2 regions of the Halobacillus sp. AWM4_238 genome follow, and region 1 is predicted to be linked to the other one. Evidence: riboswitches for the same ligand, from Rfam matches in the RefSeq annotation. Region 1 holds a riboswitch; the other holds the start of a gene.
What was found. A riboswitch is a leader RNA that binds a small molecule or an ion and turns the genes downstream of it on or off. The one in region 1 is predicted to bind thiamine pyrophosphate.
Positions count from the first base shown of each region.

Region 2: it holds a riboswitch for thiamine pyrophosphate, as region 1 does, so the genes downstream of both, ACXACN_RS06625 (YkoF family thiamine/hydroxymethylpyrimidine-binding protein) here and thiT (energy-coupled thiamine transporter ThiT) in region 1, are expected to answer to the same signal.

Region 1 covers NZ_JBSWSY010000002.1:539,636-547,531, reverse strand. Annotated here, with positions in the region: gene ACXACN_RS02840 (phospholipase D family protein) at 1-1,298, opposite strand, end outside; gene thiT (energy-coupled thiamine transporter ThiT) at 2,011-2,577, opposite strand; TPP riboswitch at 2,666-2,766, opposite strand; gene ACXACN_RS02830 (alpha/beta hydrolase) at 2,848-3,588, opposite strand; gene ACXACN_RS02825 (SDR family oxidoreductase) at 3,542-4,444, opposite strand; gene yfkAB (radical SAM/CxCxxxxC motif protein YfkAB) at 4,617-5,741, shown strand; gene ACXACN_RS02815 (YgjP-like metallopeptidase domain-containing protein) at 5,760-6,341, shown strand; gene zupT (zinc transporter ZupT) at 6,381-7,187, opposite strand; gene ACXACN_RS02805 (SIMPL domain-containing protein) at 7,403-7,896, opposite strand, start outside.
Region 2 covers NZ_JBSWSY010000002.1:1,297,064-1,304,959, reverse strand. Annotated here, with positions in the region: gene ACXACN_RS06635 (ABC transporter ATP-binding protein) at 1-845, opposite strand, end outside; gene ACXACN_RS06630 (ECF transporter S component) at 842-1,420, opposite strand; gene ACXACN_RS06625 (YkoF family thiamine/hydroxymethylpyrimidine-binding protein) at 1,417-2,022, opposite strand; TPP riboswitch at 2,116-2,219, opposite strand; gene ACXACN_RS06620 (hypothetical protein) at 2,337-2,567, opposite strand; gene ACXACN_RS06615 (DUF420 domain-containing protein) at 2,758-3,279, opposite strand; gene ACXACN_RS06610 (RDD family protein) at 3,562-3,987, shown strand; gene ACXACN_RS06605 (hypothetical protein) at 3,994-4,290, opposite strand; gene ACXACN_RS06600 (carboxymuconolactone decarboxylase family protein) at 4,566-5,225, shown strand; gene ACXACN_RS06595 (glucoamylase family protein) at 5,454-6,812, shown strand; gene ACXACN_RS06590 (LacI family DNA-binding transcriptional regulator) at 6,855-7,844, opposite strand.

The sequences.
Region 1 (7,896 bases):
ACTTGTTCTTCACCATTTCCTTTGATGACAACATCTGCTTCCAAGTTTAAATTGGCAAGGTTTCGCCGCGTGTAGTTGGCAGACCCCGCGATGATGACATCTTCCCCGGGATGGTCGATGTACAGCATTTTCGTGTGATACTGTTCGATATTGACGTCATACCAGCGCAGGTGAATATTCTCATTCCCAAGACGCTGCAACTCGGCCGCTACAGGTAAATTAGGGATGCCGGTCTTTTCATGACCAAACGCCTTCTTGTTCGGGTCCATCACGATGTTAACAGTCGCACCACGATTCGCCGCATCATCGAGCGAGCTCATGATTTTCTTATCAGCCAAATAGTACATCCCGAGCCAGACGGTGTCCCCTTCACCAGCAGCAGACAATTCATCAAGAATGGCTCGATAAATCTTCCCTTCCGTAACAAATTGAGCCGTCAGCGGGCCTTTCTGTTTCTCCCACGAACGATTTTCATATTCAGGAAAATCCGCTTCCCCAGAATAGTTCACGACCGCTTCTTCCGCCTCTAAAATATCCTTAATGATTGGTCCTGTCATCTTGAACGCTACATTTTCATGATACCCGCTGGCATCATGAGGGTTGGCTGTCGAGACGATCGCAGCGTTTTCGGTTACGAGAATTTTCCTATGGTTCGCCTTGATGTTCAACAGCTTCATGTAAGATCGGAGCGACACATCCGGAGCTTCTTTGGCTAGAGGATTCTTGATCCAACCGTTGTCTCCTGTGCCCATCCACGAAAATAACAGCCGCCAGACGCTCGAATATAACGGATTTGAATCCCTCAATTTATTCAAATTGGTCAATACGACATCAACCCCGCCGTCCTCCAGACGCTTGATTGTCTCGGACTCATAAGATCCGTAAACTGTATTGATCTGATCGGTTATAAAGACGACCTTCAGATCAGGGACTTCCTCTTTTCTTTTTAGTATGGCGTCCACTAAATTGCTGGAGATTTGAGGAAATTCGTTCTTTCCATTCGTGTAGCCATTGAATAAAAACATATCGGCAACAATGAAGTCCTCGGCTTCCGAAATCGTCTTGTTGATCTCTTCAAAAACCTGAAGATCATGAACCGTCTTTCCTGCCTCATTTTCGTATGTTAAATCACGATAGAATTCGATATTTTCCATCTCGTGCGTTTCGCCTTCGTAAGAAATCCCCTCAGGCAGTGATTTCCAAGACGTGTGGTAAGCAATCGTAACACTGAGAATAGCTATGATAATGACGATGATCCAAAACCACTTACTTTTCCAAATCCGTTTCAAACGACTCATCATGAAGCCTCCTTATATCGAGTGCTTATCTTATTTTCACTATAATGAACCGTTTCAAACCTGGATACGCGAAAAACATCAAATCATACGCATTTTTATCGACTATATGGAAGGATTTTGGAAGACTCAGATTCGAGATGTATTCGGGGTTCGTTGCTGAGTTGAGCGTCAGGGGTGGTTGGGAAGCTAATCGCTTTCCTTTGGTGATTAAGGCAAGCCAGCTAAAGCTCTGCGGGGTCTCGCCAGCCAATCCATTCCCGCGGGAGTCTCGCAGCTTCCCAACCACCCCATTTGATTATGGGAGAAACGAACCCCTATACCAGGATGGAACATCTTCTATCATAACAACCTATAGTAAGAAAGCGCTCGATAACTAGCGGTTACGATACGATGGAAGATTTGTGTTATAGCTCCCCATAAGCATAGAAAGCACCTAATTATGGAAGTGGTTTCGAGACACTTATCTGACAAAGGGGCGGAGGGGAATGGCGAGACTCCTGCGGGAAAAAAGTGCAGGGTGAGACCCCACAGGACGCAGTCCGAGGAGGCTCACCGCGCTCCCGCGGAAAGCGAGCTATTCCCCGCAGCCCCCATCCACTCAACAAAAGTCTCGAAACGGAGCCTTCAAGAATCGGGAGTGTTTATAGAATTTGAGGACAAAAGGATAATGAAAATCCCCCGCTCGATTTTGATATCGAGCGGGGGATGATTGTTAGTGGCTTAATAGTTTTGGTCGTTTGACAAAAAGGAGACTGACGACGATGCTGCTTAAGATAAACGCCGGGAGCATGTATCCGCCGTTATAGACGAGGGAATACAACCAGACCGGCTGTCCTTCTGGAGCGAACTCACCGTAGAACACGATGCCAGCAAAAAAGTGACCGAAAAAGCGCAGCACACTTCCAATCAGGCAGCCGACAATAATCCATCCGATCAACTGGCGGTACTTATTCGACTTGATCGCATTCCAAAGCGGTTTTGCTACTAGTCCGGCCGTTCCAATGACGGCAAAAGCAACAACATAATCCAGAAACGCCTGAAGAGGGGTCATAATATAGGCGCCTGTCATAATTTGATAGATTCCTAAAAGCAGGCCGGTCGTGATCCCGCCTTTCACTCCCCAGCGGAAGGCCATGATGAACACGGGGACCATGGCAAAGGATACCGATCCTCCCTGTGCCCATAGCTTAAATGAAAGAAACGGGATGATATCCAACAATAATGCGAGAGCTGAAAAAATCGCGATTTCTACTAGAAATAAAACGCCACGATTTCTCATAGTTACATTCCTCCTAAATTTAGACACAAAAAAAGCAACGCCAAATAGGGAAGCTTCCTGATGGAGGAATCCCGCTTTTGCATTGCACCATCAAAAAAGCCGCCATCCCTACGCCAGTATTAACTGACAGGTTCGAAGGGTCTGAATTAAACATTCACTCTCAGCCGGAAGGCTCCCCTTGAAGGCTTTATACCGTTTACTTTTCTTGATTTGTCTCTATTATAATAAACTTTTTACTCGATTACAAAACCTTTTCTATTTCCCGGGCAATCACTTCGTGTTCGTATACATTTGGAAGAATTCCAGGGTACGTTCGATGATCATATCTTTGTCATGGTCCAGTGTCGCCACGTGGTAACTGTTCTCCAGATGGATGATCTCTTTATGTTCAGAAAACACCGATTCAAAAATGACTTCTGAATTGTGGGGTGGCACGACATGGTCTTCATCGGATACGAATATCATGATCGGACAGTGAATTTCATCAAGCCGGTCTCTCACCTTTCCCATCAATGTGACGAGCTCGCCAATCGATTGTACCGGTGTGCGCTCATAGGCAAGTTCAACGGTCTCTGAATCTTTGATATCCGATCCGATCGCGTCTAAAAAGCGTTCGTCTGTTCCCTGGCTGTTTTCAAGTGCAGGAACATCGATCGCCGCATTGATCGGAATGACTCCATCAATATCCCTGTGTTCACTCGCCATATACAAAGCGAGCGTTCCTCCCATCGATAGACCGACGGCGAATATTTTTGAACATCTCTCACTTAACCAGTCATACGCTTGTTCCACGGACTGCACCCAGTCCAAATGAGAGGTTGACTCCATGTCTTCTGGAGTCGTTCCGTGTCCTTTCAAACGTGGACAATAGACAGTGTACCCGGCCCTTGCATACGCTTCTGCTAGAGGCTTCATGCTTTGTGTCGTTCCTGTAAAGCCGTGAGAGATGAGGATGCCGACTTCATTACCCTCGAAGCGCATCTCCTCGGCTCCACGCATCACGTTTTCCATTCAACCCCACTCCTTTCGATTTCTCTTTTCCAAGGATTGTTTGTAACACGGTTTTCTCCAGCCACTTCCATGGAAGCAGTCTTTTGAACCACACATTGGCACGTACGCCTGCACCGATCGGATAGCGGAGTTTCACAAGCGATTCTTTTTCCATCAATCCCACCATCAAATCAGACACATCCTGAGGATTTCCGTGGGTTTCTTTATTCAACGCACTCCACAACCCTTTTATGTAATCAGCGTAAGGAGAATCCGGATCTTCGAGCGCCTCCGGCATTTCAAGACCTGTGGACCAAATATTTGTCTGATAAGAGCCCGGTTCGATCAGGGCGACATCAATGCCGAACGGTTTCACTTCAAAACGGAGACTTTCCGACAACCCTTCCAAGGCGTGTTTGGAAGAAACATAGGCAGACAATCCCGGAAAACCGATCAATCCACTCACACTGCTCACATTCAGAATCTTCCCTCTCCCCTGGTTGCGCATGAACGGCAGCACCGCTTGGGTTACGGCGATTACACCGAAGACATTCGTCTCGAACTGTTTGCGATACGTTTCTAAGGGCACCTGTTCAAGGAATCCCCCGACAGCGTAACCGGCATTGTTGACGAGGATGTCCAATCGGTCCAACGTATTCACTTTTTCCGAAAAACGCTCAAGCGACTGGGCATCTGTCACATCCAAGGGCCATATTTCGATTCGCTTTTGTATCTCCTCCTCGAGCGCCTCATACACCGATGCCTTTTCTATATTTCTCATCGTTGCGATGACACGAAACCCTTTTTCTGCACATTTCACAGCTGTATGGAAACCAAAACCACTGGATGCTCCTGTAATAAGTACGGTTTGATTCATCTTCTGACTCCCCCTTGTGCTAATCGTTACCCCATAACCTTCGATGTCACACCCTTGATCTCCTCTTTCCATAAAAGCGTGGACGCATATTGTATGGTTTTCGTCATATTAATGGTAAAATGGGAGAGGTGATCGACCGAATAAAATTTATAGAAAGGAAGTTTCATATTTTATGAGTACGAACATGAAGCTTCAGACGCTTACCCCTTCTTATGACCCGTGGGAAGCGTATATGGATGTAGAAGAACACGGAAGCATGACCCTATCGAATATTGAATTTACGACGACGACCCTCTGCAACATGCGTTGTGAGCACTGTGCTGTCGGATATACGTTAGGAGCGAAGGACCCGGAGGCTCTGCCGATGGACCTGCTCAGAAAACGGCTGGATGAAATTCCTCATCTGAGGACGCTCAGCATCACGGGCGGGGAACCGATGATGTCGAAGAAGTCTGTGGAAAACTATGTGGTCCCTTTATTGAAATACGCCCATGAACGCGGCGTGAGGACACAAATCAACTCAAATTTGACGCTCCCTTATGAGCGTTACCTTCCGATTATTCCTTATTTGGACGTTTTACATATTTCCCACAACTGGGGAACGATCGAAGAATTCATCCATACCGGATTTGCCCGGATGGAACGGAAACCATCGGAAGAAAACCGAAAAAAATTCTTTGACCGGATGGTTGAAAATTCACAGCGTCTTTCAGAAGAAGGAGTCATGGTCTCCGCTGAAACGATGCTCAACAGACGCACGTTCCCTTACCTTGAATCGATTCATGATCATGTGAAAGAAATGAAATGTGCACGTCACGAAATTCACCCGATGTACCCGGTGGATTTTGCCAGCAGTTTGGAGACGTTAAGCCTTGACCAAATGCGTGAAGGGATCAACCGGCTTCTTGATCACCGGGATGATGACATGTGGATGTTGTTCGGCACACTGCCTTACTATCCATGCAGTTCCTCCAAGGACGACCTTGATATGCTGAAGCGCCTGTACAGCGAAAAGAATGTGACCGTAAGAAATGATCCCGACGGACGCTCCCGCTTGAACGTGAACATTTTCTCTGGCGACATTATCGTGACCGACTTCGGTGACGAGCCCGGGCTTGGCAACATCCAAGATACGAAACTACCCGATGCTTACGAGAACTGGCTCTCCACGAATACAGCGAAAAGCCTCAACTGCCATTGTCCAGCCGTGAAATGCCTCGGTCCGAATGTGCTTGTGAAAAACACGTACTATGAAGGCGTCGATTTCCAAAAAAGGAAAACGAACATTACGTTATAGAGCAGAAAGGAGGCCGCGATGCCAACCATAACGGTAAATGATCGAAAAATTGCCTATACAGTAGACAAACAAGAAGTCTCTTATATCAAAATATACCTCGACGATCTCAACGGAGTAAAAGTGACCGCTTCTCCTCAAAAAGACGAAGCCAAGGTCCATGCGTTTGTCGAGAAAAAAGCGGATTGGATTATTGAAAAATGGCAGCAGACGCACCAGGATTTGTACGCGGTCGATGCCCTAATCGCTTCTGAAAGTGAGAAAATCACATACCTTGGCCGCTCGTACCGGCTGAAGATTGAACATCAAGAAGAAGCCCACTTCGCTTTTCAAAAAGGGACCTTCCTTTTCGCTTATCCAGAAAACTGGACAAAGGAAGATGCGAACGAACAGCTCAGAATACGAATAAACCAATGGCTGTTCCGTAAAGCGGAGGAGAAATTCCCCACGCTCTCCGAGTGGGAAGTCAAAGCCCAGGAAGACGACCGGAGGCTTGGAGTCAAAGACCAGGAACGGATTCATCTCAACTGGCGGCTCGTTCAGCGGTCAAAACAAAAGATCCTGGAGTCCATCCAAGATCTTCATAATGAAAAAACATGTTAAACAAAAGACCCAACAGGCGATGAACCTGTTGGGTCTTTTTTATATGAATAAGAGTAGACTCAGCGCCATGACGGCCATTCCAGCAACAACACCGTAAATCGAAAGGTGCGCTTCTCCGTATCTTCGTGATGCAGGAAGCAATTCATCCAGTGAAATGAACACCATGATCCCTGCCACCCCTGCAAAGAGAATACCGAACACCATGTCGTTCAAGAACGGCATCAACAAGAGATAGGCGAGGACGGCACCGACGGGTTCAGACAATCCGCTCAGGAAAGAGAGTTTGAACGCTTTTTTCTTATCTCCGGTCGCATAGTACACCGGAACGGATACGGCAATCCCCTCAGGAATGTTATGAATCGCAATCGCTGCAGCAATAGCGATTCCAAGCGCCGGGTCATTCAAAGCAGCCGTGAACGTCGCAATTCCTTCAGGGAAGTTGTGGATCGCAATGGCGAGAGCTGTGAACGTTCCCATCTTGAGTAGATCAGGATCTTTCACGGCTGTCTCACGCTTAGACATGTCCTCTACTTTTTTCACTTCGTGAGGGTTTCCGGACTTCGGAATAAATTTATCAATGAGTGCAATGACGATCATCCCTCCGAAGAAGGCTCCGACTGTCATCCACTGGCCGGCTTCGTTCCCCATGGCATCGACAAGGGAATCCTGTGCTTTGAAAAAGATCTCCACCATCGATACGTAGATCATGACCCCTGCCGAAAATCCGAGCGCAAGGGAAAGGAATTTCGTGTTCGTGGTCTTCGCAAAAAAGGCGATCAAACTTCCTACGCCTGTGGCTAATCCGGCAAGTAAAGTCAGACCGAAAGCCAATAACAAGTTTTCCATTGTACCTCTCCTTCAGTTCGAACATTTTCTCTATGCACATTGTAACGAAGGACTTTCCTAGGAGCAACTTTTTTTATTTCAGTTATATTTTATGAGCCCATAAAATAACTGCTACACGTTTTCCCCATTTTTATATTCTTGTACAGGACCTCACTTGCATCCTTTAACCTTTTTATTCCAAACAAAAACCACCCTCCGAATGGAAGAGTGGTTCGTTATGGCAAATATTGAAAATGCGCCTCCACCCGTGCGACCGTTTCAAGCGTTCCGGGTTCAATCGGTGTAGCCGTTGCGCCAAGGACGTCAGCTTTTTGATAACTTTGCATCGGCACCGCAGACGTCGTACCTAACTCAATGATCTTGACAGGGGTTTGATCAAGGGTCAAGCCCATCGTATTAGCGATCGTCTGTGCATTCGCCAGTGCATTCCCGAGAGCGATCCTTAACGCCTCTTGGTACGCTTGATAAGGGTTGCTCACCGAGAAGGCAATATTCGAGATCCGGTTCGCTCCGCTCGCCACGGCTGTGTCGATGATCACTCCCGTTTGACTCACGTCGTCAATCGTCACTTTCAATGTATGCGTCACCTGGTATCCACGAAACTCCTGCTTGCCATCGACATAATCGTACTCAGGAAAAATGAAATAGTCCGCAGTCTGAATGTTTTCTTCAGGAACGCCGGCAGCGACCAACTGATCCCGCACATTTT
Region 2 (7,896 bases), 760 kb from region 1:
GCAGGGGCTTTGAATGTTTCTTTTGACGGCATTTCTTCGATGTGAAGCGGGTAGGGGGCAGGCCAGCCTTGTTCCAGAGCTGTCCTTGTCGCGTAAGGAAGCTGGATGCCCATCTCATGGATTTCACGAGCATACGTTTTCAAATGGTCGTGAAGCGGACCATCGTAGGCGAGCTTCCCATCTTCATCGATGACAAGAACTCGTTCCAACAAGTTCAACCAGCCGTCCAACTTATGCTCGATGACAAGCAGAGTGAATGAGAGTTCCTCTTTCAATGTTGTCAAAAGCTGAATGAATTCCTTCCTTGCGATCGGGTCCAGATTGGCTGTCGGTTCATCGAGGATCAAAACATCAGGCTCCATCGCGAGGATGCAGGCAAGGGCAACTTTCTGCTTCTGTCCCCCGGAGAGGGAGGAGATGTCCGCTGTTTTGTATTCTTCCATCCCGACCTGACGCAGGGCCTTGTCCACTTTTCCCACCATCGACGTATGAGGCGTATTCAAGTTTTCCAACCCGAAAGCCACTTCGTCTTCGACCGTGATCATGCAGAATTGCGTCTCAGGATCTTGGAAAACGACGCCGACGTTCTGCGCCATGGCCCCCGCACGGTAAGAATCTGTCCGTCTTCCTTTTACGAGAATCTCACCTTTCATGGAACCATCCAGTTCGCGTGGATAGAGTCCGTTCAAACTATGGGTGAGCGAGCTTTTCCCGGACCCACTCGGACCGAGGAGGAGGACGCTTTCTCCTTCTTCGATGGAAAAGTCGAGGCTTGACAGCACAGGTTCCTGTCTTTCCTCATAAAAGAGGGTGAGGCCTTCGACGCGTATCACTTCATGCTTCATGCGGCTCGCTTCCTTCGGTATTCTTTTCCTAACGCAAAGCTTGAAAGGACGCCGGTCTTCGCTAAGGCATCACTGAGCGCTTTTCCAGCGACACCTGAGATGAGCGCCCCACTGATGACGCGGGCGATGAACATGGCAACGACGTACCCTTTGCTGAGCGCTGCGAATCCTGAGAGGAAGTAGCCCCAGACGAAGCTGAACACGGCCGCCATCACACCGGCAAGCATGAGGGTGAACAGGTCATACCGCTTGTACCTCGTCATCGCGAAGGCGGATTCTGCCCCGAGCCCCTGGATCATCCCTGAAACAAGCAGCATCGGACCGACCGCATTGCCGAGCAGCACTTCGACCGCTGCGGCAATCGTTTCGGATAAAAACGCGGCGCCGGGTTTGCGGATGATATAGGCCGCAATGATCGAGACGATGAACCAGATGCCGAAGATGAGGTCATAGCCGATCGGTCCGAAGAAACCGACGAGGATTTTTCCGACCGGCAGGAACGCGAGATATACGACGGCGAAGACGACAGAAAGGACGGACATGACGACGATTTCTTTTAACTTCCAACTGTTCATGCGCGCTCATCCTTATGGGAAGGGCTGTTGGCCGAGACCGTCACGGTCATCACTGTATGAGAAGAACCGCTCGCTTCCGTCTCTCTGAATACATCCTCAAGTCCTGTGAAAATGTCGCGCGTATCTCCGTCCAGGCGGGTCGAGTAGTGAGCGGGCGTAACTTCGACGCCTTTTTCTTTCATCGCTTCGATCTGTCTGTAGATGGTGTCCATATAATCGCCGCCACCCATTGGGTAGAGGGAGAATTTTGCTGCGATCCGCTGTTCGATTTCTTTGGACTGCGGCTTGTTCAAGCGTTCCTCTGATTCATCCATAGGCACGTCCCCGGACGAATCTCCCGGACAGCCGATGGAAAAGGTGCCTTGGAATGCGACATGCACACCCGTTTTCGCGATATGTAAAAGAATCGCTTCCGTAACATCGAAGACATGCTCCATCCGGCCACGAACCGTCGTCGTAACGTCATCCGTCTTCATCCACACTTTTGAGCTGTCCACTTCTTTCAAACTGTCCTTGATGTACTCCACGAATTGGTCTGACATCGGGTGGACCGAGAAGGAGCACCCCGCGATTCTTGACGTTCCACAATTGTTGTTATCCATTTCTATTCCTCCTTTTTTTGAGCACAAAAAAACTGCATCCGCCGGGAATGCAGTCTACCCATTCTAGTAAGGAAATTCTGAAAAAGGTCCTTGTGAATGACGACCGCACTTCCCCACGCTAGTATTATCTAGTTCGGGTTCCAAGGGTCGGAATCCATTCCTCTCAGCCGCTTCGTGCAGCTCCCCTAGTGCCTGATGCGTATGCAGTTGTTGTCCTTTGAATCCATCCTAGCGGAGAGTCGTAGATTTGTAAACCACCATTTTCGTAAAAAAACAGAAAGCTCCGGTCAACCGCAGTCGACCGGAGCGTAGGATCATGCTTTGGATAAACGCAGCTTCAATACGTTGTGATCTATGAAACAATCGAAATAAGGGACACGTTCATAGGGGTAATACGAGACGGAGGTCGGCGTCGCTTCCATCAATCGATACAGGTCTTCCGTGGAGGTCACATCATCCAAAATCAATTGGACATCATCACCAGTCAACGAGGAGAACTTGGCAGCTGTGAAACCTTCATTTTTCATAAATTGGAGTAAGTCCATGATTGTCTCCTTAAATTTTGACCTAAATGGTATATTTTCCCCGGATAGGAAAAATGAAACGTGACGAGCAAAAAAATAAAGGAAAACCTTTTCAATGTCTATCTAACTATTATCTTACAATAATATCCTCCAATAAGAAAGGAAAGACTTTCGACAAAAAGACAGGCGCTTTGCCGCTTCTTGTCGTTCATCAATAATAAGGGGAGATCATCAAGTATACGATGACGCCCGTCAAACTGACATACAGCCAAAGCGGCATTGTCCATCTCGCAATCTTCCTGTGCTTATCCACCTTCATCGCAAGCCCGCGGAACAACGTGAGCAGGGCGAGGGGAACGATGAGCGCCGCCAGTACGATATGGGTGATCAAAATGAAATAATAGATCGTCGCAACGATTCCTTCACCGCCGAAGGACGTCGACTCCGCCATCGAATGGTACGTCAAGTACGAAATGAGGAAAAGAGCCGTCGATGTGAACGCCGCGAAAATGAAGCGCTTGTGCCACTTTACATTTTTCCTGATGATCATGAACAACGCAGCCAACAGGAACACAAACGTAAAGGAATTGAGGACCGCATTCAAGAGGGGCAGGAGCTTGATGTTGAATCCGAGATCCCCATCGATTTTCGGTAAGAACAATAAGGCCACAACGATCAGGTTGATAGCGATGGAAAGTCCCACGACCCATGGGACGTAATTGAATTTCTTCATGGTATCGATCCTTTCATAATAACTTTATAGAATCCTAATCCAGTATAAAGAAAGTGAGGGGAGAATGCTATGACAGAAAACGCACAATTTGTCGAAGGAGCACATTCCGATTGAAATTTAGTGTGAAACAGGACATAAAAAGGGCTTCGAAAGCTGAAAAAAGGATAGTCATTGAAAAAGAGATGGGGCAAAAGCTCCATCTCTTTTCCTTCGTTCTGGGTGAATGGGCAAACCGATGACTACAAAAACCCATAGAATACAACACAGAAAGGAGGGACACTTATGTCCGAAAGAAACTTGTTCCTCAGATTCATAGGCACAGGACTTGAACTCTTAGTATCCGGCTTCCTCGCGATCCTCTATACAGCAACACAGGACACAGGGCGCGGCTTCGATCCCAACCCCGTCTTTTGGAAAGCCTTCATCATCATCCATGTCGCACTGCTCCTTCTGATCCCGCTGCTTGCGAAAGGGAGGACAATCGGCATGCTCCTGACGAATCTCACCATCCACTCCAATTCAGGCAAGCCGCCGAACTTCCTCCAGACCTTCCTGCGTGCCGTCTTAGGATTCGGTCCGGTCATCCTTACCCAGGGCATGTGGTACTGGGTATCATTCATCAGCGGGTTGATGGACTCGAAGGGAAGAGGGTGGGGGGAACTCATCTCTTACACGACGGTAAAAAGAAAAGAGCCCCCACTGGAGTGAAGGGGCTCAGGCAACCGCTGCTTTCCGGTGCCGGAACAGGCTTGCACTTATAAAAATGAATGTGATCAACACGAGGATCCACATCGCATCCCTGTAAGTAGAAAAGGATAGGGGTTGGATCCAGTCATGATAAAGTTCGATCGCGAGCCAGCCGATGGGGAAGACCGGTGCGGCGCTTGCGTAAGAAGCATTCAGGGCAGCCTTTCCTTCCTCCGTTTTTCCTTTTTTGCCCCAAGTAAAGCGTAAAAGGTAAACGAGCGCTATTAAAAAGATCGGGGTTAAAATAAGTCCTACAAACATCATAGTTGTTCCACCTTCCTTGCATTTTAGTTAATGATTTGATCTAAGTACTCATCCTGAGGATCACTTTGTCCAACATTTTTTTCGTTTCCGATGAAGTAGCCCGCTAAGGCAAGTTATCTTCTCTATTCTATACGTTTAGGAAAGAATAAGGTTTCAGCGCTGAGCACTCTTTTTCATAAGAAGACAGAAAATTCCCTCTCTTCATTTACGAAGCAAACTTGAAATGGTAAAATTTATCATAATAATGAACGAATGAAAACAAAGGAGAGAGGACTATGGGAAACGATCTACTCTATGCAAAATCATATTTTGAGAGGCTGCCGGAACTTGGGGATTTGGCACCAGAAGCGTTCAAAGCTTTCGTAGCGTTCGATAAAAAAGCGCTCGCCCCAGGAAAGCTGAATGGAAAATTAAAAGAATTGATGGCTGTAGCTGTTGCTCATGTGACAGGATGCCCGTATTGTATCGATGTGCATGTGAAAAATGTGAAGAAACAGGAAGCAACAAAAGAAGAAGTTTCAGAAGCAATCCTTGTAGCAACAGCGCTAAAAGCTGGGTCATCAATCGCACACAGTGTGAATGCGTTGAATACATACGATGAAAAAGGCGACGATGCCTTATACAAAGCCTCTTACTTCAGCCGTCTTAAAGAACTCTCCAACCTTAGTGAAGGTGCGTTTCATACTTTTGTCGATTTTGATCAACAATCCATGAAAGAGGGAGCGATTTCCGCTAAAGATAAAGAGCTCATTGCCGTAGCGGTCGCCCATACGACAGGTTGTCCTTACTGCATCGATGTGCATACGAAAGGCGCGAAACAGCAGGGAGCTTCTAAAGAGGAAGTGGCCGAAGCGATTTTTGTTGCCACGGCATTAAAAGCAGGGTCGGCTATTGCTCACAGTGTGAATGCGCTAAATTCTTATGACGATGAATAAGAGAATGATGAATGAGTAAATAAACGTTTCCTGAGGCGATTCCTTGACTAAGGGATCGCCTTTTTTACATCTTAGCAAGTTTCCTGTTAGAAAAATTAACCATTACTTTATTCCTGGTAACTATCTGAAATTTACGACAATTAATACTATTATCGCATTTACCAATGGGTCATAGTTTTGTACACTTTAATCGAAACGTTTCACCAAACTTTGAAAGGAAGTGTTTTTTTGAAAAAGAAGGTGGCTCTTTTATTTTTGGCACTCATTCTGATCATGAGTGTAACCGTACCAACAACTTCTCTGGCTAAGCAGGCACCGAAAGGTAAAGAGGTTGCTTTATCCAAACAATTGGAAGCGATTTCAAAGAAAACGTACCGGTATTTTGAAGATTTTACAGTGGAAGAAACAGGACTCACTTATGATGCTGTCAGATATGATGAAAACGGGGAGATGACGGCGCAGAAACACACTTCACCAACCAACATTGGAATCTATATGATGAGCACGATTGCTGCAGAAGAAGCGGGGCACATTTCACGTGATTCAGCCGTTGATAATATCAAGACGACTCTAACAACACTTGAAGAAATGGAAAAATGGAATGGTCTGTTTTATAACTGGTACAATACATCAGATGGGTCTCTCTATACGGACTGGGGGGAGTTCATTTCAACGGTAGACAACGGCTGGTTGTCTGCGGGTTTGATCGTCGTCGGACAAGCGTACCCGGAGCTCTATGATCAGTCCAACGAAATCGTACAGGATATGGATTATTCCACGCTCTATACGCCTGAAGTAGGGCAGATGAGAGGCGGGTATGATGTCGCCGCAGAAAGCTACACGTCCCACCACTATGGAGCATTCTACACGGAACCTCGTGTGGCCAGCTACATCGCGATCGGTAAGGGGGATGTTCCAAAAGAACACTGGTGGAAGATGTACCGCACGATGCCTGACAGTTGGGATTGGCAAGCCCAGAAGCCTGAAGGATATATGACGACGTATGATGGTGTGGACGTGTTTGAAGGCCACTATTCTTACAACGGCAAAAAGTACGTACCAAGCTGGGGCGGAAGCATGTTTGAAGCTCTCATGCCACCTCTTGTATTAAAAGAAAAAGAACTAGGTAAAGATGCACTAGGACTGAACAATCAACGACATGCTGACATACAAATCGAATATGCCAAAGAGGAAGGATACGCAGCCTGGGGAATGTCTCCTGCCGCTACGCCTGAGGATTATTCTGAATTCGCCGCTACACCGCTTGGCATGGATGGGTATAAGTCAGATGGTACGGTAACCCCTCACGCTACATTCCTAGCACTTGAATATGCACCTATGGAAGTATTCGAAAACATCCAGCAATTGAAACGTTTCGATACTTATAGTAAGTATGGCTTCTTAGATTCCGTCAATGTAGAAACAGGGGAAGTAACCAACGCTTATCTCGCTCTCGACCAGGGCATGACGATGGTTTCAATCATCAATTATCTCAAGGATGGGGTAATCAGAGATTATTTCCATGAATCAGACATTGGTCACGGTCCTGAAGATCTATTGATCAAAGAAGAATTCTCCATTAAATAATAAATAACCCGGTGACTCTCAAGAGAGAATCACCGGGTTATTTTATTTGCTTTTTACAGAAGAGCGTTTTACAAACTCTGTGGAAAGATCAAACGACTGATCCACCTGCTCTCCTGCGAGCATTTGAAAAATGGTATGGACCGCTAAAGCTCCTGCTTCATACTTGGGTTGCTTGACGGTCGTCAAAGGCGGGTTTACATACTCAGATAACTGGATGTCATCAAACCCGACGACAGAAACGTCATCCGGGATCGCAATGCCTTTTTCTGAGAAAGCCTGAAGGCCACCGATGGCCATCTCATCATTGGCATAAAACACAGCATCTGGCAATTGCTGCTGGGCAATAAGCATCTTTGTCGCCCGGTAACCACCTTCACGAGTGAAATTGCCACTTATTTTAAAGCGAGATTGAAAAGGGATGTCATAGTCTTTCAAGGCATCTGAAAATCCTTTGAACCGTTCCTTGTTGTCGTGGGAATCGTTGGGACCACTGATGTACCCGATGGATCGATGTCCATTCTCAATCAAATGCTTTGTGGCTTGATAGGCTCCATGGCGGTTATCGACTTTCACATGGATAGCAAACGGGTTATTTACTTCACGATCCAACACAATGATCGGGAAGTCTTCACGTGCTGATTCCTCAATTAACTGGGTACTTATATTATTGGCGAGTATAATCGCTCCATCCACTCGCTTCTCCCGAAGGAATTTCGTGGCGGTTGATCGGTCGTCTCCTAAAGAGCTACAGGCGATCAAATCATATTGATGGCTTGCCGTTACTTCCTGAACCCCTTTAATCAATTCAGAATAGTATGGACCTGACATATCGCTTAAGATTAAGGCGATGGTATTTGTTCTGGTTCGCTTCAGATCGGAAGCGAACCCGTTTTTTTGATAATTCAACTCTCTAGCGGCTTTAAGCACTTTTTCGATTGTCGATGCACTCACTTTTTGATTGCCATTCAACGCATAGGAAGCTGTCGAAAGAGCTACCCCTGCTCGCTTAGCCACATCTTTTATTGTAGCCATATTAAGTCCTCCATCTGTCTATTCATATATTTTATTATAACAGTTATCTAAA